DNA from 3 places in the Staphylococcus sp. Marseille-Q1834 genome. Region 1 is predicted to be linked to each of the others. Evidence: predicted binding sites of a transcription regulator. Region 1 holds the regulator's gene; each other region holds the start of a gene.
The links. Region 1 encodes Rex, which represses fermentation and respiration genes when NADH is low (regulators of the CRP and FNR family bind a similar motif). Its sites were predicted from a motif close to TTGTGAAATATTTCACAA; they were not measured.
Positions count from the first base shown of each region.

Region 2: qoxA (cytochrome aa3 quinol oxidase subunit II) is a predicted target of Rex. The motif match lies at 4,492-4,509, and genes of this name have one in related genera.
Region 3: arcA (arginine deiminase) is a predicted target of Rex. The motif match lies at 3,408-3,425, and genes of this name have one in related genera.

Region 1 covers NZ_CAKASN010000001.1:1,757,406-1,768,480, forward strand. The annotation lists gene tsaD (tRNA (adenosine(37)-N6)-threonylcarbamoyltransferase complex transferase subunit TsaD) at 1-852, shown strand, start outside; gene abc-f (ribosomal protection-like ABC-F family protein) at 1,210-3,147, opposite strand; gene LIX58_RS08750 (redox-sensing transcriptional repressor Rex) at 3,393-4,034, shown strand; gene LIX58_RS08755 (YeeE/YedE family protein) at 4,187-5,281, shown strand; gene LIX58_RS08760 (sulfurtransferase TusA family protein) at 5,306-5,530, shown strand; gene LIX58_RS08765 (ammonium transporter) at 5,674-6,918, shown strand; gene LIX58_RS08770 (LacI family DNA-binding transcriptional regulator) at 7,026-7,976, shown strand; gene LIX58_RS08775 (sucrose-6-phosphate hydrolase) at 8,059-9,546, shown strand; gene LIX58_RS08780 (carbohydrate kinase family protein) at 9,547-10,509, shown strand; gene agrA (quorum-sensing response regulator AgrA) at 10,564-11,075, opposite strand, start outside.
Region 2 covers NZ_CAKASN010000001.1:147,491-158,565, forward strand. The annotation lists gene purK (5-(carboxyamino)imidazole ribonucleotide synthase) at 1-1,119, opposite strand, end outside; gene purE (5-(carboxyamino)imidazole ribonucleotide mutase) at 1,106-1,588, opposite strand; gene folD (bifunctional methylenetetrahydrofolate dehydrogenase/methenyltetrahydrofolate cyclohydrolase FolD) at 1,799-2,656, shown strand; gene LIX58_RS00875 (globin domain-containing protein) at 2,750-3,895, opposite strand; gene LIX58_RS00880 (DUF5011 domain-containing protein) at 4,152-4,469, shown strand; gene qoxA (cytochrome aa3 quinol oxidase subunit II) at 4,766-5,887, shown strand; gene qoxB (cytochrome aa3 quinol oxidase subunit I) at 5,887-7,875, shown strand; gene qoxC (cytochrome aa3 quinol oxidase subunit III) at 7,865-8,470, shown strand; gene qoxD (cytochrome aa3 quinol oxidase subunit IV) at 8,467-8,757, shown strand; gene rihC (ribonucleoside hydrolase RihC) at 8,940-9,848, shown strand; gene LIX58_RS00910 (serine hydrolase domain-containing protein) at 9,924-11,075, opposite strand, start outside.
Region 3 covers NZ_CAKASN010000001.1:787,808-798,882, forward strand. The annotation lists gene LIX58_RS04035 (type I restriction endonuclease subunit R) at 1-2,066, opposite strand, end outside; gene LIX58_RS04040 (arginine repressor) at 2,778-3,239, shown strand; gene arcA (arginine deiminase) at 3,484-4,719, shown strand; gene arcD (arginine-ornithine antiporter) at 4,805-6,223, shown strand; gene LIX58_RS04055 (Crp/Fnr family transcriptional regulator) at 6,265-6,963, shown strand; gene argF (ornithine carbamoyltransferase) at 6,984-7,982, shown strand; gene arcC (carbamate kinase) at 8,001-8,930, shown strand; gene LIX58_RS04070 (YfcC family protein) at 9,054-10,610, shown strand; partial or broken gene LIX58_RS04075 (GNAT family N-acetyltransferase) at 10,819-11,075, opposite strand, start outside.

The sequences.
Region 1 (11,075 bases):
ATCACTGCTACGATTGAAGAAGCGCTTGTAACTGCTGATGTTACAATGAATGAGATTGATGCTATTGCTGTAACACAGGGTCCTGGTTTAATTGGAGCATTGTTAATTGGTATTAATGCTGCGAAAGCTTTAGCATTTGCTTATGACAAACCACTTATTCCGGTTCATCATATTGCTGGTCATATTTATGCGAATCACTTAGAAGAACCTTTAACGTTTCCTTTAATGGCACTTATCGTTTCTGGTGGTCATACTGAATTAGTTTATATGAAAGATCATATGAATTTCGAAGTGATTGGTGAAACTCGTGATGATGCAGTGGGTGAAGCCTATGACAAAGTCGCTAGAACGATTGGCTTACCATATCCAGGTGGTCCAGAAGTAGATAGATTAGCGGCTTTAGGAGAAGATACGTACGATTTTCCAAGAGTATGGTTAGAGAAAGATAGCTATGATTTTAGTTTTAGTGGTTTGAAAAGTGCTGTGATAAATAAATTGCATAATTTAAAACAAAAGAATGAAGAAATCAATAAAGCAAATGTGGCTACTAGTTTCCAAAATAGTGTGGTCGAAGTACTAAGTACGAAAGCAATTCATGCTTGTGAGGAATATCATGTCAATCGTTTAATCGTAGCAGGAGGCGTTGCGAGTAATAAAGGTTTACGTCAACGTTTACAAGAATTATGTGAAGACCATGATATCAAACTATCTATACCAAGCCCTAAATTATGTACAGATAATGCGGCAATGATTGGTGCTGCAGCATACTATTACTATAAAGCTGGTATTACAGCAGATTTAGATTTAAATGGTCAAAATAATATGGATATTGAAGAAGCGACAGTAGAATAATTATAGCTTAGTGTTAAGTATGATGAATGATAGATTCATGTGTACTTAGCACTTTTTTTATTATCAAATACTAAATAGAAATGATTTGAAAATGAGTAAGTCAATAGGGAACATGCGTACTTATCAACAAAATGTGAATAAACTGTGGGTAAGTAGTGCTTAACAATGTGGATATGATATTAATTTTGTGTAAAAGAAATGTAAATACAGAAAATTTGAATTGTGGATAACTAGGATAAGTCTGTGGATACTTGATATATCAGAGTTTTAAGTGTTTATAATATTGTGATTAAAAAATACAAAAAAATAACTAGAAAATTTTAAGTTATTTTCTAGTTATTTAATCTTAGGGATACTTTATAACATTTCTTGTAATTCTTCCCATTCTATCATAACTTGTTCTAATTTCTGTTCGGTCTCAGTTTTTTCATTAGCAAGTTCTGCTGCTTTGATGGGATCATTAAATATTTCAGGTTGTGTAAGTTGTTCGTCAATATGGGTTATATCGTTCTCATATTGTTCTATTTTCTCTTCACATTGCTCGATTTGACGTTCTAATTTACGTTGCTCTCTACGTTGTTGTTTTTGATTATCATAACTACTGATTTGTTTATTGTTAGAAGTTTCATCTGCACCTGTACTAACATCAGTACGTTCCGCTTCAAATGCTTGTAAGGCAGCAGCTTCTTCAGTTTTTTCAATATAGTATTGATAATCACCTAGATACATTTGGCCACCATCTTTATTTAAATCAAATACTTTATTCGCTAATTGATTGATAAAGTAACGATCGTGAGAAACAAATAGAATCGTACCTTCAAAGTGTTGTAAAGCCTGTTCTAACATTTCTTTAGAATCAATGTCCAAATGGTTGGTAGGTTCATCAAGGATTAAAACATTATCTCTTTGTAACATTAATAGTGCTAATTGAAGGCGTGCTTTTTCGCCCCCAGATAAATCGTTGATGATTTTCTTGACGTCATCTTGTACAAATAAAAATCGTCCTAATACTGCTCGGACATCTTTTTCATTCATATTAGGATATTGATCCCAAACATAATCTAAAATGGTCTTATTAGATTTAAATTCAGCTTGTTTTTGATCATAGTACCCAATTTGAAGATTAGCACCGAAGATGACCTCGCCACCTAATTTAGCTTGGCGGTTAGCAATTGTTTTAATGAGTGTTGTTTTCCCTACACCATTTGGGCCAATAATAGCGATATGATCGCCTTTAGTGACTTCGATATTTATAGGTTTGGTAATAGGTGTTTCATAACCAATTTCTAAATTGCGAATATGCATCACATCATTACCAGTGTTGCGATCAAAACCAAATTGAATATTGGCGCTTCTCGCATCCAACATAGGTTTATCAATGCGCTCCATTTTTTCTAACGTTTTACGACGACTTTTAGCCATTCCACTTGTAGATGCACGAGTAATATTTTTCTCTACAAACGTTTCGAGACGCTTAATTTCGTCTTGTTGTTTTTCATATTCTTGCATGCGCTGTTCATAATATTTATCTCGTTGTTCAATGAATTGTTCATAATTACCTACGTAACGTTTAATATCTCCAAGTGCTACATCATAAATTTGTGTCACTATTTTATCTAAGAAGTAACGGTCGTGACTGATAATGACGATGGCACCTTTAAAGTATTTTAAATAATCTTCTAACCATTTAGTCGTTTCTAAATCAAGATGGTTCGTCGGTTCATCTAGTAATAATAAATCAGGCTCACTTAACAACATTTGTGCTAGAGATAAACGTGTTTTTTGGCCTCCACTAAAGTCGTTAATAGGTTTGCTGAAATCTTCTTCTTTAAAATTAAGACCATGCAATACAGTTTTAATCTTACTTTCGTATTGATAGCCCTCAAGTTGTTCAAATTGATTAGATAGCGATTCATAGCGTTCCATATGACGTTGATAATCTTCAGTATCATAATCATTGGCATGCGTTGCTAACCAATCTGTTTCTTCTTTAATTAAACCTTCCATATTTTTAATGTGTTCAAAAGGTTTAGACATTTCTTCAAACACAGTAGATGAAGAATTAAGTGTCATTTGTTGAGTTAAATAACCCACTCGTAAATTTTTGATTTTAGAAATATGGCCACTATCATAATCTTCAGCACCAGCAATAATCTTCATTAAAGTGGATTTGCCAGTACCATTTCGACCAACGACGCCAATACGTTCGCCAGTTTTAACTTCGAAATTGACGTTAGTAAATATATCTTCACCATCGAATGACTTCGAAATGTCATTTAATTGCAACAGTATCATTCAGGTTTCACCTTTCTATTGTTTTAACAAAAGTATTTATCACAAAATAGCCTTATACATTACTCTTTATTTTACCGTATAATAAAGTTACATGAAACTAAGATATTTATTTTTAAAAAGTGTTAGGGTATAATATGTCAGTATTCATTATGGGACATAATATGATTTTAAATAAATGACTAATTGCACGCTAATTAGTTTGGATACATAGATTAAAAAGTTCAAACAAGAGGGGGACAACTTTAATGGCTCAAAATCAAGCTAAAATTCCTCGTGCAACATTGAAACGATTACCATTATATTATAGATTCGTTAACACCTTGAAGACAAAAGGAATTGATCGCGTTAATTCAAAAACTATCAGTGAGGCGCTAAATATTGAATCAGCCACTATTAGAAGGGATTTTTCATACTTTGGTGAGTTAGGGAAAAAAGGTTATGGCTACAATATTGATAGTTTATTTGAATTTTTTAAATCTGAACTTAGCGATAGTGAAGACATCCATATTGCTATAGTCGGAGTAGGGAACTTAGGAAGAGCACTTTTAACATATAACTTTTCGATTCATGATGAAATGACTATTACTGAAGCGTTCGATATTGATAAAGAAATTGTGGGTCAACAAGTCGGTGAAGTTAAAGTGCATCATATGAATGAATTACAACAAGTACTTGAAACACAAGATATCAATGTTGTTATTCTTACTACACCTGAAAAGGTAGCCCAAAGCGTCGTAGATCAACTAGTTGAGGCTAACGTCAAAGGAATATTAAATTTCACGCCTGCTAGAGTAGATGTGCCAAATACCGTTCAAGTCCATCACATTGATTTAGGTATTGAATTACAATCACTTTTATTCTTCATGAAAAACTATTCAAATCAATAAATATTATTCAGAAATCATTCTTTTGTGCAGAAGAATGATTTTTTAATTTCAATAAAATTAATTTCAAAAAAATGTTATTGATAATTAATTGTTAATCTATTATAATACCTTAGTAAATCAATCGGGAAAGGATGTAATTGAATTTGGTTTGGATGATTATTAGTGGCCTAATCGTTGGGATTTTATTAGGCTTTGTCATGCAACGTACACGTTTCTGCTTAACAGGTGGTTTTAGAGATATGTATGTGCAAAAAAATAATAAAATGTTTTATGCTTTATTAGTAGCAATCACTGTCCAAAGTATTGGACTTGTAATATTAACAAGTTTAGGATTAATCGCAATTCCTTATGATACATTTCCTATTTTAGGGACTATTATTGGTTCCTTCATTTTTGGAATAGGTATCGTTCTAGCAGGCGGATGTGCAACTGGAACTTGGTACCGAGCTGGAGAAGGATTAATTGGAAGCTGGATTGCTCTCGTTATGTACGCAGTTACTGCTGCAGTCACTAAAACAGGTGTCTTACTTCCAGTGATGAATTGGATTAACAAACCTACGAAAGTGAATACAAGTATGGCTCAAACTACAGGTATTCCAATGTGGGTGTTAACGATTGTTTTAACTGGTATTACATTATTTGTCGTAGTGAAAACGTTACGTAAGCCTAAACCTAAAATGGCTGTACCGAAACTTAAACAAAAATATACAGGTATTAGACACTATTTATTTGAGAAACGTTACCATCCGTTTGTAGCGGGTATCGCGGTTGGTCTTATAGCATTTATCGCTTGGCCAATGAGTATGTCAACGGGACGTAATCATGGATTAGGCATTACAACACCTTCTGCTAATTTAATTACATTCTTAATTACAGGTGATACAAAATTAGTAGATTGGGGCGTTCTATTAATATTAGGTATCTTCTTAGGATCATATATTGCTGCAAGAGGTTCCCATGAATTTAAATGGCGTTTACCAGATAAACGTACTATCAGAAATAGTGCAATTGGTGGTATTTGCATGGGATTCGGTGCCTCAGTTGCAGGCGGTTGCTCAATTGGTAACGGCTTAGTAGAAACTGCAGTTATGTCTTGGAAAGGCTGGATAGCATTAGCATCTATGATCTTTGGTGTATGGTTCATGAGTTATTTCATTTTTGTAAGACCGATGAAGAAATTACAACAACAAACTACACCGAAGCAAACAAAATCTGCTTCTACTTCTAAACAGCCTCAAACAACGTAAAAAGAATGGATTGGAGGAATAATAATGTTATACGAATTAGGTACAGTGGGCATGGTATGTCCATTCCCATTAATTGAAGCTCAAAAGAAAATGCAAACACTTGAAAATGGTGATGAATTAAAAATAGATTTCGATTGTACCCAAGCGACTGAAGCCATTCCAAACTGGGCAGCAGAACAAGGTTATCCAGTAACAAACTATGAACAATTGGATGATGCTTCATGGACAATTACAGTACAAAAAGCATAAGTAAATTCAAATAGAATAGGCTTTTAACTCATACAGATCAACCTCTTTTGTTATATTATGTAACATATTGTGTCATTTTATCTTACGAATTTTTGCCATATTGAAAAACTAACATTATGATGTTTTCAAAGGAAGTGGTAATTATGAAGATGGATGACACAATTTTTTTATTTCTTTGTACTTTACTCGTGTGGGTAATGACACCGGGATTAAGTTTATTCTACGGTGGTCTCGTACAATCTAAAAACGTACTGAACACAGTAATGCAAAGTATGGCAGCGATGATTATCGTAACTTTCACATGGATAACATTCGGTTTTACATTAAGTTTTGGATCTGGAAATGACTTAATAGGAAACTTTGATTTTATAGGTTTACAACATGTAGGTTTTGCGATTAATCAAGATTTAAGTCCGCATGTTCCGTTTGCCTTATTTATGTTATTTCAAATGATGTTTTGTACTATTGCGGTCTCAATTTTATCTGGTTCCATTGCGGAACGTATGAGATTTATTCCGTTTACAATTTTCATCATTATATGGGTTATCGTTATTTATAGTCCAGTGGCACACTGGGTTTGGGGTGGCGGTTGGATAGGTAAGTTAGGCGCATTAGATTACGCCGGAGGAACTGTTGTACATATTACTTCAGGGGTATCAGGACTTATCTTAGCCATTATGATTGGTAATGGTAAAAAAATCGAAAAAATTCAGCCCCATAATTTATTAATCACATTAATTGGTGGTATTCTCGTTTGGATGGGATGGTATGGATTCAATACTGGTAGTGCCTATGCATTTAATGATGTTGCATTAGCTTCATTTGTAAACACTGTAATTGCAGCTAGCGGCGGTGCTTTCAGTTGGTTAGTTCTAGAATACATAGTAACGAAAAAACTTAGCCTCCTTGGATTATTATCAGGGGTCCTTGCAGGATTAGTAGCTATTACTCCTGCGGCAGGATATGTAAGCTATTTAAATGCATATATCATTTCAAATTGCGGTGGTATCGCATGCTACTTTGTTATTAACATTATTAAAGAGAAGTTCAAATATAATGACACATTAGATGCGTTTGGTATTCACGGTGTAGGCGGTGTAGTTGGAGCAGTGCTTACCGGCGTATTCCAATCTCACGCTGTTAATGGAGATATAGACAATGGTCTTGTATACACTGGTAATATCCATGCAGTGTTCGTGCAATTTATTGCAGTAGTAGTGGTTGTTATTTATACCATTTTTGTAACTTGGGTTATTGGAAAAGTGTTACAACACCTGATGCCATTAGCAACTACTGAAGAAGAAGACGAAACAGGATTAGATGAAATTGTTCACGGTGAGAAAGCATACTTTTACGGTGAGCTTAATAAATTAAATAAAAGATATTAATATATATTTTGAAACAGCCTATCCCTAAGTTGAAAATTAGTATTTTAAGCGATTACAATTGTGATAAAATATATCTTAAATGGCTACAAATTTAGGTGATTAAATTAATGAAAAATATATCAGATATCGCAAAATTAGCGGGAGTCTCTAAAAGCACAGTCTCCCGCTTTTTAAATAATGGGTCTGTAAGTGCAAAAACAAAAGATAAATTGAGTCGTATTATTGCAGAACATGATTATCAACCTAATCAATTCGCTCAAAGTTTACGTGCGAAACATACAAATATTATTGGAGCAATCATTCCACGCATGAACTCTCATGCAGTAGATGAAACCGTTAAAGGCATTGTAAGTGTGTGTCAGCAGCACCAGTATCAATTACTGTTAAATTATACAGGATTAGATATTAATGCTGAGATTGCAGCACTTGAAACCTTTTCAAGAAGCAAGGTGGATGGCATTATACTCATGGCTACAACGTTAACTGCTCAACATCTTGAAGTAATACAAAAAATCGATGTGCCTATTATTCTTGTGGGACAGTCGCATAAACACATGCATAGTATCGTTCACGATGATTATCAAGCAGGATACTTAGTGGGGGAAATGATTGGTCAACAGCAACTTCAAAATCTTTGTTTCTTTGGTGTTACGGAAGATGATATTGCTGTGGGGATAGAACGTAAACAGGGCTTAATTGAGGCGCTTAAGCAATATCATATTCATCCTCAAATATTTGAGACTTCATTTAAGTATGAAGAAGCGAAACGTGATGTTGCAGAAATGCTTCAAACTATGCCTCGGATGGATGCACTTATTGGTGCGACTGATTCGATTGCTTTAGCGATACATAATTATTGTGTCCAAACCGATTATGCTAAACAAATGCCATCTATCTATGGATTTGGTGGTGATCCGATGACGCAATTGGTATCCCCAGAGATTATCACAGTTAAATTTAATTATTTTGAAGCGGGAACACAAGCTATGAAACAGTTACATGATTTAATTTTTTCGGAAAAGGAAGCATCAAAAACGCTCATTTCTGTCGAATTATAAAATAAATATTTAAATGTGGGACCGATACCAATAGAAATGATAAAATGAAATAAACAATAATCTCTATCATTGGAGGGATAACATGGCTGAATGGTCAAGAGAAGAACGTTATCGTCGTTTAGAGGACGTTGAATCAACACAATTAGAAGACTTAAAACATCAAGTCGCATCATCTAAATACCGTCAAACATTTCATATTCAACCTGAGACAGGACTGCTTAACGATCCAAACGGTTTAATCTATTTGGATGGCAAGTATTATATTTCTCATCAGTGGTTTCCTTTAGGTGCTGTTCATGGTTTGAAATACTGGTTTAATTATACTAGTAATGACCTAGTAACTTTCGAGCCTCAAGGCCCAGTACTTAAGCCTGATACGGTATATGATAGTCATGGTGTTTATAGTGGGAGTGCCTTTGAACATGAGGGGCAGTTATATTATATGTATACTGGTAATCATCGCGATGAGCATTGGGAGCGCTATGCTAGTCAAATGATAGCCAAAGTAGATAAGGATGGTACAGTTCACAAATTTGAAAAGCCTGTCATTGCACACCAACCTGAGGGCTATACAAGTCATTTTAGAGACCCTAAAGTATTTGAACATGATGGTGAGTTCTATGCTATCATTGGCGTCCAAAATAACAATGAATTAGGTCGGTTTTTACTATATAGAACAGTAGAACGTCAACTGGAGCATTGGGAATTTGTAGGTGAGCTTCACACTAGTTTGGAAGATTTCGGCTACATGTGGGAATGCCCTGATTACTTCAAATTAGATGGGGAAGATGTCATTTTATTTAGTCCTCAAGGTCTAGATGCCAAAGGAGATAAATTTAGAAATATTTATCAGTCCGGTTATATGATTGGCGAATTAGATTTTGATTCTCTAAGTTTTGAACATAATGAATTTATTGAATTAGATAATGGATTTGATTTTTATGCGCCACAAACATTTGTTGATGAACATGGCAAACGCATATTAATTGGATGGATGGGCTTGCCAGAAATTAATTATCCAACTGATTCAGAAGGATGGGCACATTGTTTAACGATTCCTCGTGAATTATCTGTTGAAGAGGGTAAGTTGAGACAACGTCCTCATCAAGCGCTTGAGAAGTTACGCACGAACAAAGAAACTGCATTAGGTTATGCTGATAAATTTTCCCGTATGTTACATCCTTATGAAGGCACGCATTATGAATTAAATATTGAAATTTTGGAAAATGAAGCATCAGAAATCTATTTTGAATTACGTACTTCCAAAAAATGTTCAACTCTGATTACATACAATACGAGAGAACAAAAAATCACATTAGATCGTTCAGAAAGTGGTTTGTTACCGGATAATGTAACAGATATGACGCGTAGCACTATTTTAGATACGCCACTTACAAATTTACAAATTTTTGTAGACACATCGAGTGTAGAAATATTCTGTAACGATGGCGAACGTGTACTTACATCGCGAATTTTTCCAGATGAAGCAGCAACAGGAATTAAAACATCTACTATGTCAGGACAAGTATATTTACAATTTACGAAATATGAACTTAAAGGTGAGAGATAAATGAGAAAATTATATGCACTAGGCGAAGCATTAATAGATTTTATTCCTAATGTCACTAACTCTGAATTGAAAGACGTCACTCAATTTAGTCGTCAAGTAGGGGGCGCACCCGCGAATGTTGCGAGTGTGACTCAAAAACTAGGCGCTAATGCTGAAATGGTAACACAACTTGGTCACGATGCATTTGGCGATATTATTGTAGAAACGTTAGACCAACTTGGCGTAGGTACACAGTATATTAGAAGAACTAACGAGGCGAATACGGCACTAGCATTTGTAAGTCTAAAAGAAGACGGGCAACGTGATTTTTCATTTTATCGTAAGCCCTCAGCAGATATGTTATATCAACCATCTTACTTAGACGAAATTACAATTTCAGAACATGATATTTTACATTTTTGTTCAGTCGATTTAGTAGAAAGTGAGATGAAAGCGTCTCACAAAGTAATGATTGATAAATTCGAAGCTGCCAATGGTATCGTTGTTTTTGATCCAAACGTAAGATTACCATTATGGGATAGTGCAGAGGCATGTAAAGCGGCGATTCAAGAATTTATTCCTAAAGCACACGTTATTAAAGTCTCTGATGAAGAAATCGAGTTCATTACTGGTAAAGCAGATGAATCAGAAGCGATTCAATCATTATTTACAGGTAATGTTGAAGCAGTCATTTATACACAAGGTCCTAAAGGAGCTACCATTTTCTTGAAAAATGGGGAAACTATTCATCACGACGGTTATAAAGTGAAAGCAATTGATACAACTGGTGCAGGAGATGCCTTTATAGGAGCGGTAATTAGTAGAATGTTAAATAGTTCAACAACTGATATTACGGCACTATTTGAACAGGAAGGTCACAACATACTTAAATTCAGTAACTTAGTAGCAGCTAAAGTGACGACTCAATATGGTGCGATTGAAAGTATCCCTACACTAGAAGAAGTAACGAAAGATCTTAAGTAGATAATATATAAGCACCAACTATGACAAATGTCATCAGTTGGTGCTTTTGTATGTCTATATTTTTTTTACATTACGAACGGAAGCGTAACAATGTTCACCATTTTTAAAGTTAACGATACGTTCTTTTGAATCGATTGATTCGATATTGTGGCGATTGACGACAAAACTGTTATGACATCTAAAGAAGCGGTCATCTAACTGAGCAAGTTCTTTAAGATTGCCATAAAATTCAATTTGACGGTTATCTAGATGTGCAATTAAGCGATGTGACTTAGTTGATGATTCAAAGAACATCACATCATCATATTGTACATAAATAGAATTGCTACCACGTTTTAATTCGATCGTTTCTACATTACTTTCTTTTGAAAGTAACTTTAAGCGTGTATGCGCAGTTTCTAAACAATCGATAATTCTTGTTTTTAACTGACTAGGGTCATCTTTGAAAATAAAATCCATCGCAGATACTTTATAAACAAATGTTAAATAGGTTAATTCGCTATGACTTGTCACAAAAATGATATTGCCAATCGGGTCATATTTACGGATTTCACTACCTAATTTAA
Region 2 (11,075 bases), 1.6 Mb from region 1:
TCTCCCTTCAAATTCCTTAAGCATGTTAGCTTCTGTACCGTTAATATCATCAGTTAAAACAGTCATATGACCCATTTTGCGGTCGGGTTTACGTTCAGATTTACCATAAATATGAATATGCCATTCAGGATGTTCACTAAACTTATCCTCTAGTAAGTCTAAATCACGACCTAGTAAGTTCATCATGACAGCAGGCTTCAATATTTCAACTGACTTTGGCAGTGTTTGTCCTGTAACTGCTAAGATATGTGTATCAAATTGTGAATAATCACAAGCTTCGATTGAGTAATGTCCGGAATTATGAGGACGTGGTGCGATTTCATTTACAAACAAATGGTTGTTTTTATCAATGAAGAATTCAACCGTAAACGTTCCGACAAAATGTATTGCTTCAATAATTTTATTTACTTCATCTCTTGCTTCTTGTTCTTTATCGCTTCTTGCTGGCACGATAGTTTTAAATAGGATTTGATTTCGGTGTTCATTTTCTTGTAATGGGAAATAAGTGATTTGCTTTTGATTACCAATTGTAACTGTTAAAGAGACTTCGAGTGCTAAATCTAAAAATTGTTCAGCTACACATTCTTGATTAGAAATAAGTGCTTTAGCTTCTTCAATATTAGTTTCATCTTTAACTAGTATTTGTCCTTTACCATCATATCCACCAAAACGTGTTTTAAGAATGAAAGGATAACCTAATTCATTTATAGCCATTTGGAGGTCTTCATCACTTTGAACAGATAGGAAAGGAACAATTTTAGAACCAGCTTGCTCTAATGTTTGTTTCTCAGTTAATCTGTCTTGTAATAATTGAATGGCTTGATAACCTTGAGGAATATTAAATTGTTCAGTTAGGTGTTGAAGTTGGTTAGCCGAAATGTTTTCAAATTCGTAAGTAATCACGTCAGTTTTTCGACCTAACTCTTGTAATGCTTGTTCATCGTCATAAGCTGCATTAATAAATTCATGCGCCACTGGTTTACATGGACTATCAGCATTAGGATCTAAACACACGACTTTAAATCCCATCTTCTGAGCAGATTGGGCCATCATTTTGCCAAGCTGTCCTCCGCCGATAATACCAATCGTGTCACCAAACTTTAATTTATTGAAGTTCATTTTGCATTTCACCTACTTTGTCTACAAGTGATTGTTCATAATTCTCTAAATTTTTTCGAACATTTTCATTACCAATACTTAAAATTCTGGCCGCTAAAATTCCAGCATTTTTTGCACCAGCCTTACCAATGGCTGTCGTTGCAACTGGAATACCACCAGGCATTTGTACAATTGATAACAATGAATCTAAACCTTTTAAACTTTTAGATTCAATAGGAACTCCAATAACTGGTAACGTCGTCATAGATGCTACCATTCCAGGTAAATGTGCAGCTCCGCCTGCACCCGCGATAATAACATCATAGCCATTAGCTCTTGCTTGGCTAGCAAAATCGAACATTAACTTTGGCGTACGATGTGCAGATACTACTTTCTTATCGTACGGAATTTCAAATTGCTCTAACATAGCGCAACTTTCTTGCATTATCTTCCAGTCTGAGGAACTACCCATAATGACTGCTACTTTCACTTTGTACACCCTTTCAAAAGTTTGAAATATTGATACGATTAGTTGTATATTACAGATATAGCATAACAATCATTGAACGCTTTTTCAATTAAAAATCGAACTTTATTTATAATTTTTAATGTAATTTACGTCTTTTGCCTAAAGTTTGACGTAATTAGGGTTTGAAAGTTAAGCTATAATTATAATTTAAACAAACAAGGAGGAATTTTTGTGGTTGCAAAAATTTTAGATGGGAAACAAATTTCTAAGGACTACAGACAGGGATTACAAGATCAAGTAGAAGCTTTGAAAGAAAAAGGCTACACTCCTAAATTATCTGTTATCTTAGTGGGAAATGACGGGGCTAGTCAAAGTTACGTTAATTCTAAAAAGAAAGCTGCTGAAAAAATTGGCATGATTTCTGAAATTGTTCATTTAGATGAAGACACTTCAGAAGAAGATGTATTAAAAGAATTAGACCGTTTAAACAATGATGATTCAGTAAGCGGTATCTTAGTTCAAGTTCCACTTCCAAAACAAGTAAGCGAACAAAAAATCCTAGAAGCAATTAATCCTGAAAAAGACGTTGATGGTTTCCACCCATCAAATATCGGTAAATTATATATCGATGAACAAACATTCGTACCATGTACACCTCTAGGTATTATGGAAATCTTAAAACATGCTGATATCGATTTAGAAGGTAAAAACGCAGTTGTTATCGGTCGTAGCCACATTGTGGGTCAACCAGTATCTAAATTATTATTACAAGCTAATGCGACTGTAACTATTTTACATTCACGTACTAAAGATATGCACAGTCATTTAAAAGAGGCTGATGTTATTGTAAGTGCAGTTGGTAAACCTGGTCTTGTAACTAAAGATGACGTTAAAGAAGGCGCTGTTATTGTCGATGTAGGTAATACACCAGATGAGAACGGTAAATTAAAAGGCGACGTTGAATTTGACGAAGTTAAAGAAGTTGCTGGCGCAATCACTCCTGTTCCAGGTGGCGTTGGTCCTTTAACAATCACTATGGTATTAAATAATACTTTATTAGCTGAAAAAATGCGTCGTGGCATTGAATAATTCTATTGATTGTCAATGCAATGAATGATTAAAAAAAGGGATAATAAGCGAAACAGTTTCGCTTATTATCCCTTTTATTATCTGATTTAGTTATTAAACAGCCACACTTAATTTAGGTACAAATGTTTCAAAGTGAATACGGCTTTGATCAACATTCATTTCTTTCAATAGTTCAATAACTGATTGAAGAAATTGAGTACCACCACATACATAAACTTCTGTATCGTCACTAATAAATTGTTCTAAATATTCTTTAGTTAAATAACCTTTTGATGCTCTATCATATAATTCATAATTAGCTGATTCTACTTTTCCGCTAATATCTTTTAATAGTGTAGTGAATGGCGTATCATTCACATCTCCAGTAACCTGAATAAATTGAGCTTGACTACCTTTATCAGCCGCTTCTTTAAACATTGAGACTAATGGTGTAACACCAATACCAGCTCCAATAAACAATTGAGGATGTTCAGTGTTGTCTACCATAAAAGGCCCAACTGGTGCTGATAAATTAATATCATCGCCCTCTTTTAATTCATCATGTAGAATGGTTGATACTTCACCTTCATGATCTGTAGTGACATCTCTCTTAACTGCAAATGTTAAATGTGTGTTGTCTCCACTAACGATTGAATAATGACGTTTTGCACGATAAGGCATCTTACTACTACCTACATCTACTGTAATGTAGTTACCAGGAATAAATTGACTTAAATCATATTCATTTGAAGTAACTGTAAATGCTTTAATATTTGATGAAAGTTGTTCTATTTTTTCAATTTTAAAAGGTTTAAATCCATCCCATAACATTTTACTGTATATGTCTTTTTCAACTTGAATAAATACATCAGCGATTTCTTGATATGCTTTTTTCCAAGTTTGAATAATTGGATCCTCATCACCAAGCCCTACAACAACTTTGATTGCTTCTATTAAATTCTCTCCCACAATATCATAGCCTGCAGGTGGTACTTGTAAAGCACAATGTTTATAAGCGATTTCTTTAACAACCGGCAAGATATTAGCTAAATTTTCAATATTAACTGCCGCTGCTAATACACTTTGCGCTAAAGCAGTCGATTGAAAACCTTTCTGCTGGTTAGTTTGGTTAAACATATTTTTTAATTCAGGGTGTTGTTGAAACATTCTTTTATAGAAATACGATGTTATTTCTGTCCCCTTTTGTTGTAATACAGGCACTGTTTCTTTGATAATGGCCTTTTCTTGTTCATTTAACACTAAAATCACTCCCATTAATAATAACTTGTAATGACTACAACCATATTGTAATACATTTTAAAAAGATTGCGTTATCTATTGTTATTATTTTCACAAAATGTTCAATTTACATAAACTTAATATATATTTTCCTTTATATTATTTAAATTTCAGAAGTAATACGCTATATTAAGACTATAGTATGATGTTTATCATCAGAAAATAAAGTATAGTTTAGTTAAATAAACAACGATTTATTAATTCGGAGGTTAACGTAATGAATAAACTAATACAGTCACTTTCAGCGCTCGGAGTCTCCGCAACTCTTGTTACCCCAAATTTAAGTGCCGAAGCAACATCCAATCACGCACCTGAACTTAAAGGCGTCAACGATATCGTTATTCAAAAAGGTCAAAAGTATAATTTATTAAATGGAATTAGTGCTTATGATAAAGAAGATGGTGATTTAACTCATAAAATCACTGTAGATGGTCATGTTGATACATCAAAAGTTGGTAAATACAAAGTACAATATCATGTTATTGACTCAGATGGTGCTCAAGAAACATCATATAGATACATAGAAGTTAAATAAATGTCATATTTATAAAATTTAGATGAGAAGAAATTCTCATCTTTTTTGTCTCAAACCCTTGAAAACGCTGAAAATGATAACGTTTCTCAACTACAAACACTCAAGTCTTAATTTTGTCATTTTTCACAGAATAGACACATAATTTTAACAAATCTTACATTCCCCGTCATTCCTATTGTTATTAGTTTTTTCCTATTTATAAATATAATTTTTTTCCTATAAGTACTTGTAAATATTGCGTAATAAACTAAAATTAGTGGTAAGCCCTACATTTGTAGTATTAGGAGGTCAAAAAAGTGTCAAAATTTAAGTCTTTGCTTCTAATGTTTGGGACGCTTATTTTACTTAGCGGATGTTCAAACTTAGAAGTATTTAATGCAAAAGGGCCAGTAGCAAGTAGTCAGAAGTTCTTGATTATCTATTCAATCATCTTCATGCTTGTTATTGTTGCTGTTGTACTTACAATGTTCGCTATTTTTATTTTCAAGTATAGCTATAATAAAAATAACGAATCTGGTAAGATGCACCACAATTCTTTAATTGAAACAATTTGGTTTGTGGTACCTATCATTATCGTTATCGCTTTAGCTATTCCAACAGTTAAAACGTTATACGATTATGAAAAACCACCTGAAAGTAAAGAAGATCCTATGGTTGTCTATGCAGTTAGTGCTGGATATAAATGGTTCTTTGCTTATCCAGAACAAAAAATTGAAACAGTTAATACATTAACTATTCCAAAAAATCGTCCAGTAGTATTTAAACTACAATCTATGGACACAATGACTAGTTTCTGGATTCCTCAATTAGGTGGTCAAAAATATGCCATGACTGGCATGACAATGGATTGGACTTTAACAGCCGATCAAACTGGTACTTTCAGAGGACGTAACTCAAACTTCAATGGTGAAGGTTTTGCTCGTCAAACATTTAAAGTTCACTCTGTAGACCAAAAAGATTTCGATACTTGGGTAAAAGAAGCTAAAGGTAAGAAAACAATTAGCCAAGACGAATTTGATAAACAAATTCTTCCAAGTACGCCTAATAAAGAATTAACATTCAATGGTACACATATGGCATTCGTTGACCCTGCAGCTGATCCAGAGTACATCTTCTACGCTTATAAACGTTACAACTACGTTCAAAAAGATCCAAACTTCGTTGCTGAAGACAAATTATATGAAGATGTAACTGATAAACCTCAGAAACCAGCTCGTAAGGTTCAAATTACTAACGCTAACTATAAGCGTCATGGTATGAAGCCAATGATTTTAGGCAACAACGATCCTTATGATAATGAATTCAAGAAAGAAGAATCTCATAATTCTGAGGAAATGGAAAAAATCAACAAAGGAGCTAAAGACGAAAATGCGTCTAAGCTTCAGCACAAAGACAATGATCATGGAGGTGAACATTAATGAATTTTCCATGGGATCAATTGCTCGTTAAAGGTAACTGGATGATTACAATGGCCCAAATTGGTGCGCCATTCTTAGTTATCGGACTTATCGCAGTAATTACTTATTTCAAATTATGGAAATATCTTTATAAAGAATGGTTCACATCCGTAGACCATAAAAAAATCGGTTTAATGTACTTAATCTGTGCTGTACTCATGTTCGTCCGTGGTGGTATTGATGCGTTATTACTACGTACTCAGTTAACGATTCCAGATAACAAATTCTTAGAATCTAACCACTACAATGAAATTTTCAGTACACACGGTGTAATCATGATTATCTTTATGGCTATGCCGTTCATTTTTGGTTTATGGAACGTAGTAGTTCCTTTACAAATTGGGGCACGCGATGTGGCATTCCCAGTTATGAATAACATTAGTTTCTGGTTATTCTTTGTTGGTATGATCTTATTCAACCTTTCATTCATCGTAGGTGGATCACCAGCAGCTGGTTGGACAAACTATGCGCCATTAGCTGGCGAATTTAGTCCAGGACCTGGAGTTAACTACTACTTAGTTGCGATTCAGATTTCGGGTATCGGTACCCTAATGACTGGTATCAACTTCTTCGTAACAATTTTAAGATGTAAAACTCCAACTATGAAATTCATGCAAATGCCAATGTTTACTGTAACAACTTTCATTACGACTTTAATCGTAATTTTAGCATTCCCAGTATTCACAGTTGTTCTTGCATTAATGACAGCTGACCGTATATTCGGAACTCATTTCTTCACAGTAGCAGACGGCGGTATGCCAATGTTATGGGCAAACTTCTTCTGGGTATGGGGGCACCCTGAGGTATATATCGTTATCTTGCCTGCATTTGGTATTTATTCAGAAATTATTCCAACATTTGCTCGTAAACGTTTATTCGGTCACCAAAGCATGGTGTGGGCAACTGCTGGTATCGCATTCTTAAGTTTCTTAGTTTGGGTTCACCATTTCTTCACAATGGGTAATGGTGCTTTAATTAACTCATTCTTCTCAATTTCAACAATGTTAATCGGTGTTCCTACCGGAGTTAAATTATTCAACTGGTTATTAACATTGTATAAAGGACGTATTACTTTCGAGTCACCTATGTTATTCTCATTAGCCTTCATCCCTAACTTCTTATTAGGTGGGGTTACAGGTGTAATGTTAGCGATGGCATCTGCTGACTATCAATATCACAATACTTATTTCTTAGTAGCCCACTTCCATTACACATTAGTTACTGGTGTAGTATTTGCCTGCCTAGCTGGTTTAATCTTCTGGTATCCTAAAATGATGGGTTACAAATTAAATGAAAAACTTAACATCTGGTGCTTCTGGTTATTCATGATTGGATTTAACGTATGTTTCTTACCACAATTCATTCTTGGATTAGATGGTATGCCACGTCGTTTATACACTTATATGCCATCAGATGGTTGGTGGTTATTAAACGTTATTTCAACTATCGGAGCATTAATGATGGCTGTTGGCTTCCTATTCTTAGTGGCAAGCATCGTTTACAGTCATATTAAATCACCTCGCGAAGCAACTGGTGATAACTGGGATGGTCTAGGACGTACTTTAGAATGGACAACTGCTTCAGCAATTCCACCTAAATACAACTTTGCCATTACTCCAGATTGGAATGACTACGATACATTTGTTGATATGAAAGAACATGGTCGTCATTACTTAGATAACCATAATTACAAAGATATTCATATGCCAAACAATACTCATACTGGTTTCTTCATGGGTATCTTCATGTTAATCGGTGGTTTCTTCTTAATCTTTGATACAATCGTTCCTGCAATTATCTGCTTAGTTGGTATTTTAGGTACATTAGTTTATCAAAGTTTCGTACAAGACCATGGATATCATATCCCTGCTTCTGAAGTTGCCGAGAATGAAGCTCGCTTAAGAGAAGCTCGTATTAAAGAAAGGGAGGCTGTAGGTCATGAGTCATGATACAAATACTGTTGATTCACGTACGCATGAAGGTCAATTGAATAAACTTGGCTTCTGGATTTTCCTTACAGCCGAATTCGCGTTATTCGGTACCCTGTTTGCAACGTTATTAACGTTGCAACATGGTGGCGATTACGCTGGCAAAATGACAACTGAATTATTCGAGTTACCACTTGTTTTAATTATGACATTTGCCTTATTAATTAGTTCTTATACATGTGGTATTGCAATTTACTACATGCGTAAAGAGAAACAAGGCTTAATGATGTTTTGGATGATTCTTACATTACTTTTAGGTTTAGTGTTCGTAGGTTTCGAAATTTACGAGTTTGCGCACTATGCTTCTGAAGGTGTAACACCTAAAATTGGATCATATTGGTCTAGTTTCTTCATCCTTTTAGGTACTCATGGTGCCCACGTATCATTAGGTATTGGCTGGATCATTTGTTTATTAATTCAAGTTGCTACACGTGGATTAAATAAATTCAATGCTCCAAAATTATTTATCGTAAGTTTATACTGGCACTTCTTAGATGTTGTTTGGATCTTCATCTTCACTGCCGTATATATGATAGGGATGGTGTATAGCGGATGAATACAATTGTAAAACATACAGTCGGCTTTATTGCCTCAATCGTTTTAACGTTATTAGCAGTTTTCGTAACTCTATACACAAACATGACATTCCAAGCTAAAACAACTATCATCTTTGGTTTTGCTTTCATTCAAGCTGCATTACAATTATTAATGTTCATGCACTTAACTGAAGGTAAAGATGGTCGTTTACAATCGTTCAAAGTTATCTTTGCGATTATCATCACTTTAGCAATCGTTATTGGTACTTATTGGGTTATGCAAGGTGGACATTCTCACCACTTATAATTTAATAAGCACCCTACTTTATAAACCTGTATTGAAACGATTTTCGTTTCATGCAGGTTTTTTTATACATATTTTTAAGTGGTTAACTATAATTTCATTATTCTTTTATATTTATGAATAGCTATTCTTTTCATTAGTAGTAAAATTAAAATAAGAGAAATATTATTTGGGAGGTAATTGAGATGGCTTTACCTATTATCATAGATACTGATCCAGGCATAGATGATGCAGCTGCGATTAGTTTAGCGCTGTGTCATCCAAACTTTGACGTTAAGATGATTTCTACTGTTAATGGTAATGTTGATATTGAGAAAACAACTATGAACGCATTAAAACTTAAAGCCTTTTTTGAAAGTGATGTTCCTGTTCATAGCGGAGCTGAAAGACCTTTATTAAATGAGATAAATAATGCAAGCCATGTTCATGGAGAAAGTGGTATGGATGGTTATAACTTTCCAAATGAATCTTTAAAAGAACTTACTTCACACCATTCAGTAAATGCTATGTACAATATTTTAAAAAATACTAATGAACCTATTACTCTTATCGCTTTAGGTCCACTTACTAATATTGCCCTACTTTTCAATTCCTATCCTGAGAGTAAATCTCTTGTTAAAGAAATTATTTTAATGGGTGGAAGTACAGGTCGTGGGAACATAACTCCCCTAGCAGAATTTAATATTTACTGTGATCCTGAAGCTGCACACGTGGTATTTAATAGTGGCATACCTTTAACCATGATTGGCTTAGATTTGGCACGTCAAGCGCTATTTACCCATGAGTTTATCACCTCTTTTAAGAAGATGAATAAAACTGGTTCAATGCTTTATAATATATTCCAACATTATAGAGAAGATGATTTCGAAGTAGGTTTAAAATTATATGATGTGTTTACTATTTTATATTTAATGGATAGTGAGAGTTATGAGGTTAAAGAGGCTAATGTTCAAATTGAGTTACAAGGAAATTTGACGCGTGGCGCTACAGTAGTGAATTTTAAATCCGACTCCCCTAACTGTAGTGTAGTAACATCTACAGTTAACGACAAATATGAACAAGTCTTTTTAGAAATGCTTAAAAAATGTAAATAATGGTATAAAAATTAACGCTGTATTGTTAGAGTGAATCATTTTTATTCACTCTAAATCAATACAGCGTTTTACTTTCTAATAACTGTAATATGATGTTTGATTTAATAATCTATCATAAATATGTGAAATTTTATTTTCATTTGAAACTTTGTTGTCATTTGCGATATTAGTTCCCATAACAACAATATAACGTTGGTTAAAATATACAGTGAATATTTGCCCGAAAAATACTCCATTGATACGATCCCGTTGTTGACTTACATAAAAACCGTATCGATATGATTCTGGATACATTGTACTTCCCATTTGATGTAGTAAAGGCGTGGTTGTTGATTCGTTGAATATTTTATTTTGTTGCAAGTTTCGAACTAGATGTGCCATATCATATGTTGTCATAAATAAATTACCTGCGCCATAGTACTGGTCTAAAATAGTTGGATGCATCGTTTTGAGCTTATTATTGATTATTTTATATCCAGTAGCCATATATTTTTGGTAAGGCTTTTCATTGAAAAATGCACTATTATTTAAATCATTTGGCTTTGCAATCTCTTCATAATAATTTTCAACATATGACTTATGTGTTACCTTTTCGATTACTTGTGCTAAAACCAAGTAGTTTGCATCATTATATAAATGTTTATGGTAAAACTTATTATCAATACCTCTTTGTTGAATCATGTGTACTGCACTCTCTAAACTTTTAGACTTTGGAGAGGCCTCAAATTTAAATAATCCACTTCTGTGTAACATTAAATCTTTTAGCGTTATAGTCTTAGAAGTTTTAAACCATGGAAGATATTTAGATACTGGATCATTAATATTAACCTTATTTTCTAATTCTAATTTTTTTAATATTAAACCTGTAGTAAATTTTTGTGCTGAACCAATTAAATACATTGTATCTGGGGTGTTTTTTATGCCCTTTTTAATATTACGATAACCATAACCTTTATTAAATACTAATTTGCCACGGTCAAGAATTGTGATTGAACCGTTAAATTGCACGCCATTTAAATATGTATCAACATTTTTCATATTGATATCGTTCGCTTCAACAGTTTTTAGATGTTGAATTTTTTTTGGCTCTTTATCTTTATTTAAAAGATACAATTTATTATCATTTTCTTTATTATATTCGCTTTCTTTATGCCTAGCGCTAATGAGTTTCATTGAGAAAATGATAATCAGCAAAACTAATACACATAATACTACTGTAAAAAATAT
Region 3 (11,075 bases), 970 kb from region 1:
AATTGAAAAACATCTTGTAAGATATCTTTGAAATTTTCTAAATATTCTTCGTAAGATAAACTTAACACTGTATCTGTGTTGTCAGTTTGTGAGAAAATTTCAATGGCTTCATCCGTTTGTTTTTTTAAATCACGATAACATACAATATTACCGTAAGGCTTACGTTCCTTTTCAACACGATTGGTTCTTGAATAAGCTTGAATTAAATCATGATGTTTCAGATTTTTATCGACGTAAAGGGTATTCAGTTTCTTACTATCAAAACCAGTCAAAAACATATTAACGACGATAAGAATATCAATCTTGTCATCACGAACCACTTCTTTCATACGCTTAGATACGTCAGAAAAATAGCCTTCGAAATTATCCGTATTATAATTCGTTTTAAATGTTTGATTATAATCATTCATAATACGATCGAGAACTTCTCTTGAATGAACATGATTATCATCCTCTTGTGCATCTTCATTAGCCTGATACGTAAAAATAGTTGCAACATTTAAATCATGAACACCTTCGTTTTTTAGTCTTTGGAATGTGTCATAATATTTAATCGCCATTGGAATACTTTGAACCGCAAACATAGACGTGTAGTTTCCGTTATCTGTTTTCTTGTGATAATTTGAAATCAAATGTCGACAAACAGCTTCAATACGTTCATCTGCCATCCAAATTTCCGACGTATTAATTTTAGAAATATACTCTTCATCTAAATCGTCATGTGAATTAAATGTTTGATTATATTCAACGGAAAATCCAAGCACATTATGGTCTCTAATAGCATCTTTAATGAGATAGTGATGTAAACATTTATCAAAAATGTCCGCTGTAGCACGCCCATCCTGACTCTTGTTTTCTTCAAAACGTGGTGTCCCCGTAAATCCGAAATACTGTGCATTTTCAAAATGCTGCTTAATCAAACGATGCATATCTCCAAATTGTGTACGATGACACTCATCAATAATAAAAATGACTTTATCTTGTTTATACGATTCCATTACTGAGTGATTGGACTTCACTGCATTCGCCATTTTTTGAATCGTCGTTACAATTAAAGGCAAAGTTGGATCAGCTAACTGTCTCAATAATTTACGTGTATTATCCGTAAAATCAACCGAGTCTTCTTGGAATTTATTAAATTCAGCTAACGTTTGATTATCTAAGTCCTTACGGTCGACTAAGAAAATCACTTTTTTAATATTTTCTTCTTGCGATAATAATTGACTCGCTTTAAATGAAGTCAGCGTTTTACCACTACCTGTTGTATGCCAAATGTAACCATTGTTATTTGTTTCTAAAGCACGATTTAAAATAGCTTCCACTGCATAGACTTGATATGGACGTAATGCCATTAGAATTTTGTCTGTTTCATTGACGACCATATAACGACTAATCATCTTAGCAATGTGACATGGTTCTAAGAAATCTTCAATAAAGTCCTTAAGATAATTAATACGCTCATTTTGTTCATTACTCCAATAAAACATTTGTCCCTTAAAGATTTCACGATCACTATTGGCGTAGTAGCGTGTTTCCATTTTGTTACTAACGACAAATAATTGTATGTATCGGAATAAACCCGTATAGTTTTGACGACGATAACGCTCAATTTGATTAAATGCTTCCGTGATTGCTACCCCACTACGCTTCAATTCTATTTGAACTAATGGTAGACCATTAATCAAAATCGTCACATCATAACGACTTTTATACTTATCTTTCACACTAATTTGATTAGTTACTTGGAATTTATTCTGACACCATTGTTTTAAATTCATGAAATTTAGGTATAAATCAGTATCATCATCACGTTTAAGTACATAACTATCGCGTAATTGCATCGCACTATCAAATACAGATTTGCCGTTAATCCCCGTCATTAAACGTTCAAATTCACGGTCTGTTAGGGGTTTCCCATTTAATTTATCCTTATGACGTTCATTAATTATATTACGAAAATTATCATGTAATTGTTCAACGTTATGTATGTTCACTCGTTCGTATCCTAAACTCTCAAGCTGTTGAAGTACCTCATTTTCTAATGCATATTCACTCTGATAAGCCATTCATTCATCCACCCTAAACTTAATCTTTCCTTAAATATATCAAAATTTAGTAATAATTAATATTGGACGCGTTATTTTATACTAGAGAAATAACGAACTTTTTTAAAAGATAGTATATTTATTACTTTTTATCTGTAAATCCGACTAATAATTTTACTAAACATTACTTAACTTGTAATGTTAATTTAAGTCATAAAAACTAGAGTATCTTTCCAATATGTTTCAATGAGTACTTCCATATCTTTTATTCATTAATTTTTTCATTTTTCAATTCATTTAATCAAATTTCTTTGATAAGATATTGTGATCATTTTATTTATACATAGTAAACTTAATTTCAAACCATCTCAATTTGACTAGTTTTTATTACATACTCTTTATATTTCCTATTATCATACAAATTATTTTGAATATAATCTTAGATAATCATCCATTTCTTTTAACCGTAAAACAATCTACTTATAAACACATAGTTTCCATTTTAATTATTTACTATTCAGTAATTCAAGAATTTTTTCAATCTCTACTTTAAGTAAAATGCAGTGAAATTACAAAAAACATTAAGTATTGTATTATAAAAGTTAGTATTATATAAAAGATTATTAAAACATCCTGCTATTTCGAAATACTTATACATCGAAATTTACAAGTAACTCTTATACAGTTATTTAAACCCTATTACATATAATAAATAGTAAAGGAGTAATAAAAATGGAAAAAGAAAAACGTTTAAATCTTATATTAACTATTATAAAACAGAATCAATTTAATACAAAAAAACAAATATTAGACTACATGGAAAAACATTTTGGAGTTTGTTATAGCTTGACTACTATTTCTCAGGATTTACAGGAATTAGGAATTTACAAAATTCCTACTAAAAACAAAAAGTATATTTACAAAAAAATAAATCGAACGTACCAATTAAACGCGAAAAAACAATTAGAAACATTAAGTGATGAAATTCTTAAAATCACAATACTAAGTAACTATATTTTAATAAAAACGTCCCCTGGATTTGCTCAAAGTATAGGTTATTACATAGATCAATTACTATTAAAAGAAATACTAGGAACTATTGGAGGCAATGATAACTTAATGATTTTGACATCATCTAGTGAAATAGCACAATTTATTTATTATCAATTATTCTCTTCAAAATTAAATATATAGTAATGATTACCAATACAAAAAAATGAATAAAAAACTTTTTTATTCAAATAAGATAATATTTCATTACTAGATTTTTCAATTTTTCACTATTATTTAGTAAAGAAGTATATATTTATACAAAATTTTGCATTGAATAAATCTATATATGTGAAAAAACTCCCTAAATAATTGTGAATTAAATCACATAATACTTTTTGAAAGCGCTTTATAATGTAAATGTAATAAATCAAAGGAGGAATTTGAAATGGTACAAGGACCCATTCAAGTAAATAGTGAAATAGGCAAATTGAAAACTGTGTTGTTAAAAAGACCAGGAAAAGAATTAGAAAATTTAGTACCTGATCATTTAAGTGGTTTATTATTCGATGATATTCCCTACTTAAAAGTTGCACAAGAAGAGCATGACAAATTTGCTCAAACTTTGAGAGATGAAGGAATCGAAGTAGTTTATTTAGAAAAACTTGCAGCAGAATCTATTACTGAGCCAGAAGTACGCGAGAACTTCATAAACGACATATTAGCAGAATCTAAAAAGACAATACTGGGTCATGAAACTGAAATTAAAGAATTCTTTTCAAAGTTATCTGACCAAGAGCTTATTAATAAAATCATGGCTGGCGTACGTAAAGAAGAAATTCAACTTGAAACAACTCATTTAGTAGAGTATATGGATGATAGATATCCATTTTACTTAGATCCAATGCCCAACCTTTATTTTACAAGAGATCCCCAAGCTTCAATTGGTAGAGGAATGACAATTAACAGAATGTATTGGAGAGCACGACGTAGAGAATCTATTTTTATGACATATATACTGAAACATCATCCAAGATTTAAAGATAAAGATGTGCCAGTATGGTTAGATCGTAACTCACCATTTAATATTGAAGGTGGAGATGAATTAGTATTATCTAAAGATGTTTTAGCTATTGGTATATCAGAACGTACATCAGCTCAAGCAATAGAAAAGTTAGCACGTAATATTTTCAAAGATGCAAACACAAGTTTTAAAAAAATCGTAGCTATTGAAATACCTAATACACGTACATTTATGCATCTAGATACAGTACTAACTATGATTGACTACGATAAGTTTACAGTACATGCAGCAATATTTAAAGAAGAAAATAATATGAATATATTTACTATAGAACAAAATGATGGTAAGGACGATATAAAAATTACTCGTTCTAGCAAGTTACGTAAAACACTTGCTGAAGTTCTAGAAGTAGAAAAAGTGGACTTTATTCCAACAGGTAATGGCGATGTTATTGATGGTGCACGTGAACAATGGAATGATGGCTCAAACACATTATGTATTCGACCAGGGGTTGTGGTGACATACGATCGCAATTATGTATCAAACCAACTTTTACGCGACAAAGGAATTAAAGTGATTGAAATTACTGGTAGTGAGCTTGTACGTGGACGTGGAGGTCCAAGATGTATGAGTCAGCCGTTATTTAGAGAAGATATTTAAATTTGAAAGGTGGTAAAAGTCACAAGTAATTCATTCATTAAATCAAATAACAAGATTTTTACCACTCTTATTAGGGGAGATTAATATGGATAATAAATTAGGTAAAACTTCCTTAATTGGTTTAGTCATAGGCTCTATGATAGGCGGTGGTGCATTCAATATCATCTCAGATATGGGTGGCCAAGCTGGTGGACTTGCAATAATTATAGGTTGGATAATAACTGCTATTGGTATGATTTCTCTTGCTTTCGTATTTCAAAATTTAACTAATGAGCGACCAGATCTTGATGGAGGAATTTATAGTTATGCTCAAACAGGGTTTGGAGATTTTATTGGTTTTTCAAGTGCTTGGGGATATTGGTTTGCAGCATTTCTAGGTAATGTGGCTTATGCAACCCTATTAATGTCAGCTGTGGGTAACTTTTTCCCTATATTTAAAGGTGGTAACACACTTCCAAGTATTATCATAGCATCAATTTTATTATGGGGTGTACATTTTTTAATACTTAGAGGTGTAGAAACTGCAGCGTTTATAAATAGTATTGTTACAGTAGCTAAATTAATACCTATATTTCTAGTTATTATATGCATGATAGTTGTATTCAACTTCAGTACTTTTAAATCTGGTTTTTATGGTATGACTAGCGGAAGTGTTGGTGTTTTTAGTTGGGGAGACACAATGGCACAAGTAAAAAGTACTATGTTAGTAACTGTGTGGGTATTCACTGGGATTGAAGGAGCCGTTGTCTTTTCTGGACGTGCAAAGTCTAAAAAAGATGTAGGAACTGCTACCGTTATTGGTTTGATTTCTGTACTAGTCATTTATTTCTTAATGACTGTACTAGCCCAAGGTGTAATTCAACAGAACCAAATTTCAAAACTTGCTAATCCATCAATGGCACAAGTATTAGAACATATTGTAGGTCATTGGGGTTCAGTACTAGTTAATATAGGTTTAATTATCTCTGTTTTAGGGGCTTGGTTGGGATGGACATTACTAGCTGGTGAATTACCTTTTATTGTAGCTAAAGATGGACTATTCCCGAAATGGTTTGCTAAAGAAAATAAAAATAAAGCTCCGGTCAACGCTTTAATTATTACTAATATACTAGTCCAGTTATTTTTAATTAGTATGTTGTTTACAGATAGCGCCTATCAGTTTGCGTTTTCACTTGCTTCAAGTGCAATCTTAATTCCATATACATTCAGTGCTTTTTACCAGGTCAAATATACTATTCAAAATAAATCTAAAGCTAGTTTGAAACAATGGATAATAGGAATTATTGCATCTATTTACACAATTTGGTTGGTTTATGCAGCTGGATTAGATTATTTACTATTAACGATGTTGTTATATATACCTGGATTATTCGTATATAGCTACGTACAAAAAGATAATAATAAAAATTTGACAAAATTAGATTATACGTTATTCATATTAATTATTGTACTTGCAATAATAGGACTAATTCGTTTGATTACAGGTAGTATTTCTGTGTTTTAAGTTATGATTAAAACGAAGCAATTTTCAAGGGGCTTATAGTTATGTATGAAGAAAATATTTATATTAAAAATTCAGAATACGAATTGGATAATAATCTTAAACAATTAGCATCATACTTAAATATTCCTGTTAGTATTATTAGACCTTATAAAGAGGATTTTACACTTTATCAATATAAAAAAGGACAAGTCATATATCATTCAACTGATCAAATAAAATTTGTATACTTTTTAGTAAATGGTTGTATTTTACATGAATGTTCTAATATTACTGGTGACAATTATTTAAGATTAAGTAAAGATGAAAATATATTTCCAATGAACTTCATATTTAATGAAACCCCTGCACCATATGAAATATGTACAGCTTTGACAGATTGTAAAATATTAACTTTACCGAAAGTTTTACTTGAGTATTTATGTAGAAAGCATAATGAAATATTTGAAAGTCTCTTCAAGAAACTTAATGAGACTATTCAATTTCAAGTAGAATATATTATGGCGTTAAGAGCTAATTCAGCTAAAGAAAGAATTGAAAGAATACTACGAATTTTATGCCTTTCAATTGGAGATGATAATGGAGAATTCTATGAATTAAAACAAATTATGACTATTCAATTAATAAGTAATTTATCTGGACTTAACAGAAAAACTACTGGTGAAATAATTAGAGAATTAAAAATGGAAAATATTATATATCAAGATAAAAGAAATTGGATTATAAAAAAAAGTAACTATTAATTTAAAAGGAGATATTCAAAATGAAAAATTTAAGAAATAGAAGCTTTTTAACTTTGTTAGACTTTACACAAAAAGAAATGGAATTTTTACTTAATTTATCTGAAGATCTTAAACGCGCAAAATATGCAGGAATAGAACAACAAAAAATGAAAGGTAAAAATATCGCTCTACTTTTTGAAAAAGATTCAACACGTACACGATGTGCATTTGAAACAGCCGCTTATGATCAAGGTGCACATGTGACGTATCTTGGACCTACAGGTTCTCAAATGGGTAAAAAAGAATCTGCTAAAGATACAGCTCGTGTATTAGGCGGAATGTATGATGGCATAGAATATCGAGGATTCTCACAACGAGTAGTAGAAGACTTAGCAAAATATTCTGGAGTGCCAGTATGGAATGGTTTAACTGACGAAGATCATCCTACGCAAGTACTTGCTGATTTTTTAACAGCTAAAGAAGTATTGAAAAAGCCATATAATGAAATTAACTTCACATATGTTGGAGATGGACGTAATAACGTTGCAAATGCCTTAATGCAAGGAGCAGCAATCATGGGCATGACTTTCCATCTCGTATGTCCTAAAGAGCTAAATCCAACTGATGAATTATTAAATCGTTGTAATGATATAGCTGAAAAAAACGGTGGTGAAATCCTTATAACTGACGATATTGATGAAGGTGTCAAAGGATCTGATGTAATTTACACAGATGTTTGGGTATCTATGGGTGAACCTGATGAAGTTTGGGAAAAACGTATCAAATTATTAGAACCATACCGTGTAACTAAAGAATTAATGAAAAAAACAGGTAATCCACATACAATTTTTGAACATTGCTTACCATCATTCCATGATACTGAAACAATAATCGGTAAACAAATTCAAGAAAAATATGGTCTAACTGAAATGGAAGTAACAAATGAAGTATTTGAAAGTGAACAATCAGTTGTTTTCCAAGAAGCAGAAAATAGAGCACATACAATAAAAGCAGTTATGGTAGCAACTTTGGGAGAATAAATGAAAGGTGGAGATACAATGTCTAAAATCGTCGTAGCTTTAGGCGGAAATGCCTTAGGACAATCTCCTAAAGAGCAATTAGATTTATTAAAAAGTACAGCTAAATCTCTAGTAAGTTTAATTAATAAAGGATATGAAATTGTAATTAGTCATGGTAACGGTCCACAAGTTGGAAGTATTAACTTAGGTTTAAACTATGCCGCTGAGAACAAACAAGGCCCTCCATTCCCTTTCCCTGAATGCGGAGCTATGAGTCAAGCTTATATTGGCTATCAAATGCAAGAAAGTTTGTTAAATGAATTACATGCATTAGGTATTGATAAAGAAGTGGTCACATTAGTGACACAAGTTGAAGTTTCTGAAGATGATCCTGCATTTCATAATCCAACGAAACCAATAGGACTATTTTATACAAAAGAGCAAGCCGATAAAACTATGGAAGAAAAAGGTTATACTTTCGTAGAAGATTCTGGACGCGGTTATCGTCGTGTCGTTCCATCTCCTCAACCTATAAATATAGTTGAATTAGATAGTATTGAAACATTAATCACAAATGGAACACTAGTTATAGCAGCCGGCGGTGGCGGTATTCCAGTAGTTAAAGAAGATAACAATTATAAAGGCGTTGATGCAGTTATTGATAAAGATAAAACGAGCGCTTTATTAGCAGCACATTTACAATCTGATCAACTCATTATCTTAACTGCTGTAGATTATGTTTACATCAATTACGGAAAAGAAAACCAAGAAGGTCTTGGTGAAGTAACTGTTGATGAAATTAAAAAACATATTGCTGATGGCCAATTTGCTAAAGGTAGTATGCTTCCAAAAGTTGAAGCTGCACTTCAATTCCTTGAAAAAAATACTGAAGGCAGTGTTTTGATTACCTCTCTAGCAGGATTAGGAGACGCATTAGACGGCAAAATTGGAACATTAATTAAAAATTAAAATTATAATACTATACTCCATTTTGCTACAAACAAAAGAGCCTATAGCCCCAGGAGGCTCTTTTGTTTTTTTATTATTAAGTGGTTTTACATCATACGTTAGTTGTTGAAGGAGATGAAACTGTTGGACCAAGTAATCAATAAAAACAAAAAGAAAAAGCGTTTTAGCTTCAGAATGCCAGGAGCATTTATGATTCTTTTTATATTAACTGTTATAGCTGTAATTGCAACTTGGATTATTCCCGCTGGGGCTTATTCAAAGCTCTCTTATGAGCCTTCATCTCAAGAGTTGAAAATAGTTAATCCACATAATCAAGTTAAAAAAGTTCCTGGAACACAAAAAGAACTCAATAAAATGGGAGTAAAAATAAAAATTGAACAATTTAAATCAGGTGCTATTAACAAACCTGTTTCTATTCCTAATACTTATGAACGATTAAAACAACATCCCGCTGGTCTAGATCAAATTACCAGTAGTATGGTAAAAGGAACGATTGAAGCTGTAGATATTATGGTATTCATTCTTGTACTAGGTGGACTCATTGGTGTTGTTCAAGCAAGTGGATCGTTCGAGTCTGGATTATTAGCTTTAACACAAAAGACTAAAGGCCATGAATTTATGTTAATTGCGTTCGTTTCAATTTTAATGATTCTGGGTGGTACGCTTTGTGGTATTGAAGAAGAAGCCGTTGCATTTTATCCTGTACTAGTGCCAATTTTTATTGCACTTGGATATGATTCTATCGTCTCAGTTGGTGCAATTTTCCTAGCAAGCTCAGTTGGTAGTACATTCTCAACAATCAACCCATTCTCAGTTGTTATTGCTTCAAATGCAGCAGGTACAACTTTTACAGATGGATTATATTGGAGAATAGGGGCTTGTATAGTCGGTGCTATCTTTGTAGTTGGTTATTTATTCTGGTATTGTAAAAAAATTAAAAAAGATCCTAAAGCTTCATACGCTTATGAAGATAAGAAAGAATTTGAAAAGCAATGGTCTGTAATGAATAATAATAGTTCATCTACGTTTTCACTTCGTAAAAAAATCATTCTTACACTTTTTGTTTTACCGTTCCCGATTATGGTTTGGGGTGTGATGACACAAGGTTGGTGGTTTCCAATCATGGCATCTGCATTCTTAATCTTTACCATCATTATCATGTTTATTGCTGGTACTGGTAAATACGGATTAGGAGAAAAAGGTACTGTAGACGCATTCGTTAATGGCGCTTCAAGTTTAGTTGGTGTATCTTTAATTATTGGCTTAGCTCGAGGTATCAATTTAGTACTTAATAAAGGAATGATTTCTGATACAATTTTGAACTTCTCATCATCTATCGTAGAAAATATGAGTGGTCCATTATTTATCATTGTTCTACTCTTTATCTTTTTCTGTTTAGGATTTATCGTTCCATCCTCATCTGGATTAGCAGTACTATCTATGCCAATCTTTGCACCATTAGCTGATACAGTAGGTATACCAAGATTTGTTATTGTTACAACATATCAATTTGGTCAGTATGCTATGTTATTTTTAGCACCTACTGGACTTGTGATGGCAACACTTCAAATGTTAAATATGCGTTACTCACACTGGTTACGTTTTGTATGGCCTGTTGTCGCATTTGTCTTACTATTTGGCGGTGGCTTACTGATTACACAAGTTTTAATTTATTCTTAAATTTGTTACTTTTAACAGGTTAGTCTAAATCAATAGTCTAACCTGTTTTAATTATTTAATTGAAAGCTAATTATTTATCTACCTTTATTGATATTAAATAATTATTTATGAAAGAATAAAGCCTCCCTCATGAAATGCCGGAGGCTTTGTTGATTTCATGTTTAAAGTTATTGAATAAACTAAATTTTTTTGTAAATTAGATGATTGATTATTTGTAATATTCTTCTCTGAGCAGACTATACACATAACTATCTGAAAATACCCCTAATAAACACTCATCGCTTCTCAATATGCCTTCTTGTGTAAATCTCAGTCTATATAAGGTATAGCTCGGCTTTTCTTATTTTTAGTAGTCATTCGTATTTCGATTCGATTAATATCATATTCTTCATATACATATTGAATAAGTGCTTTAGTGCATCTAGTCATGATGCCTTTCTTTTGGAAACCTTCAGCTAAGTAATA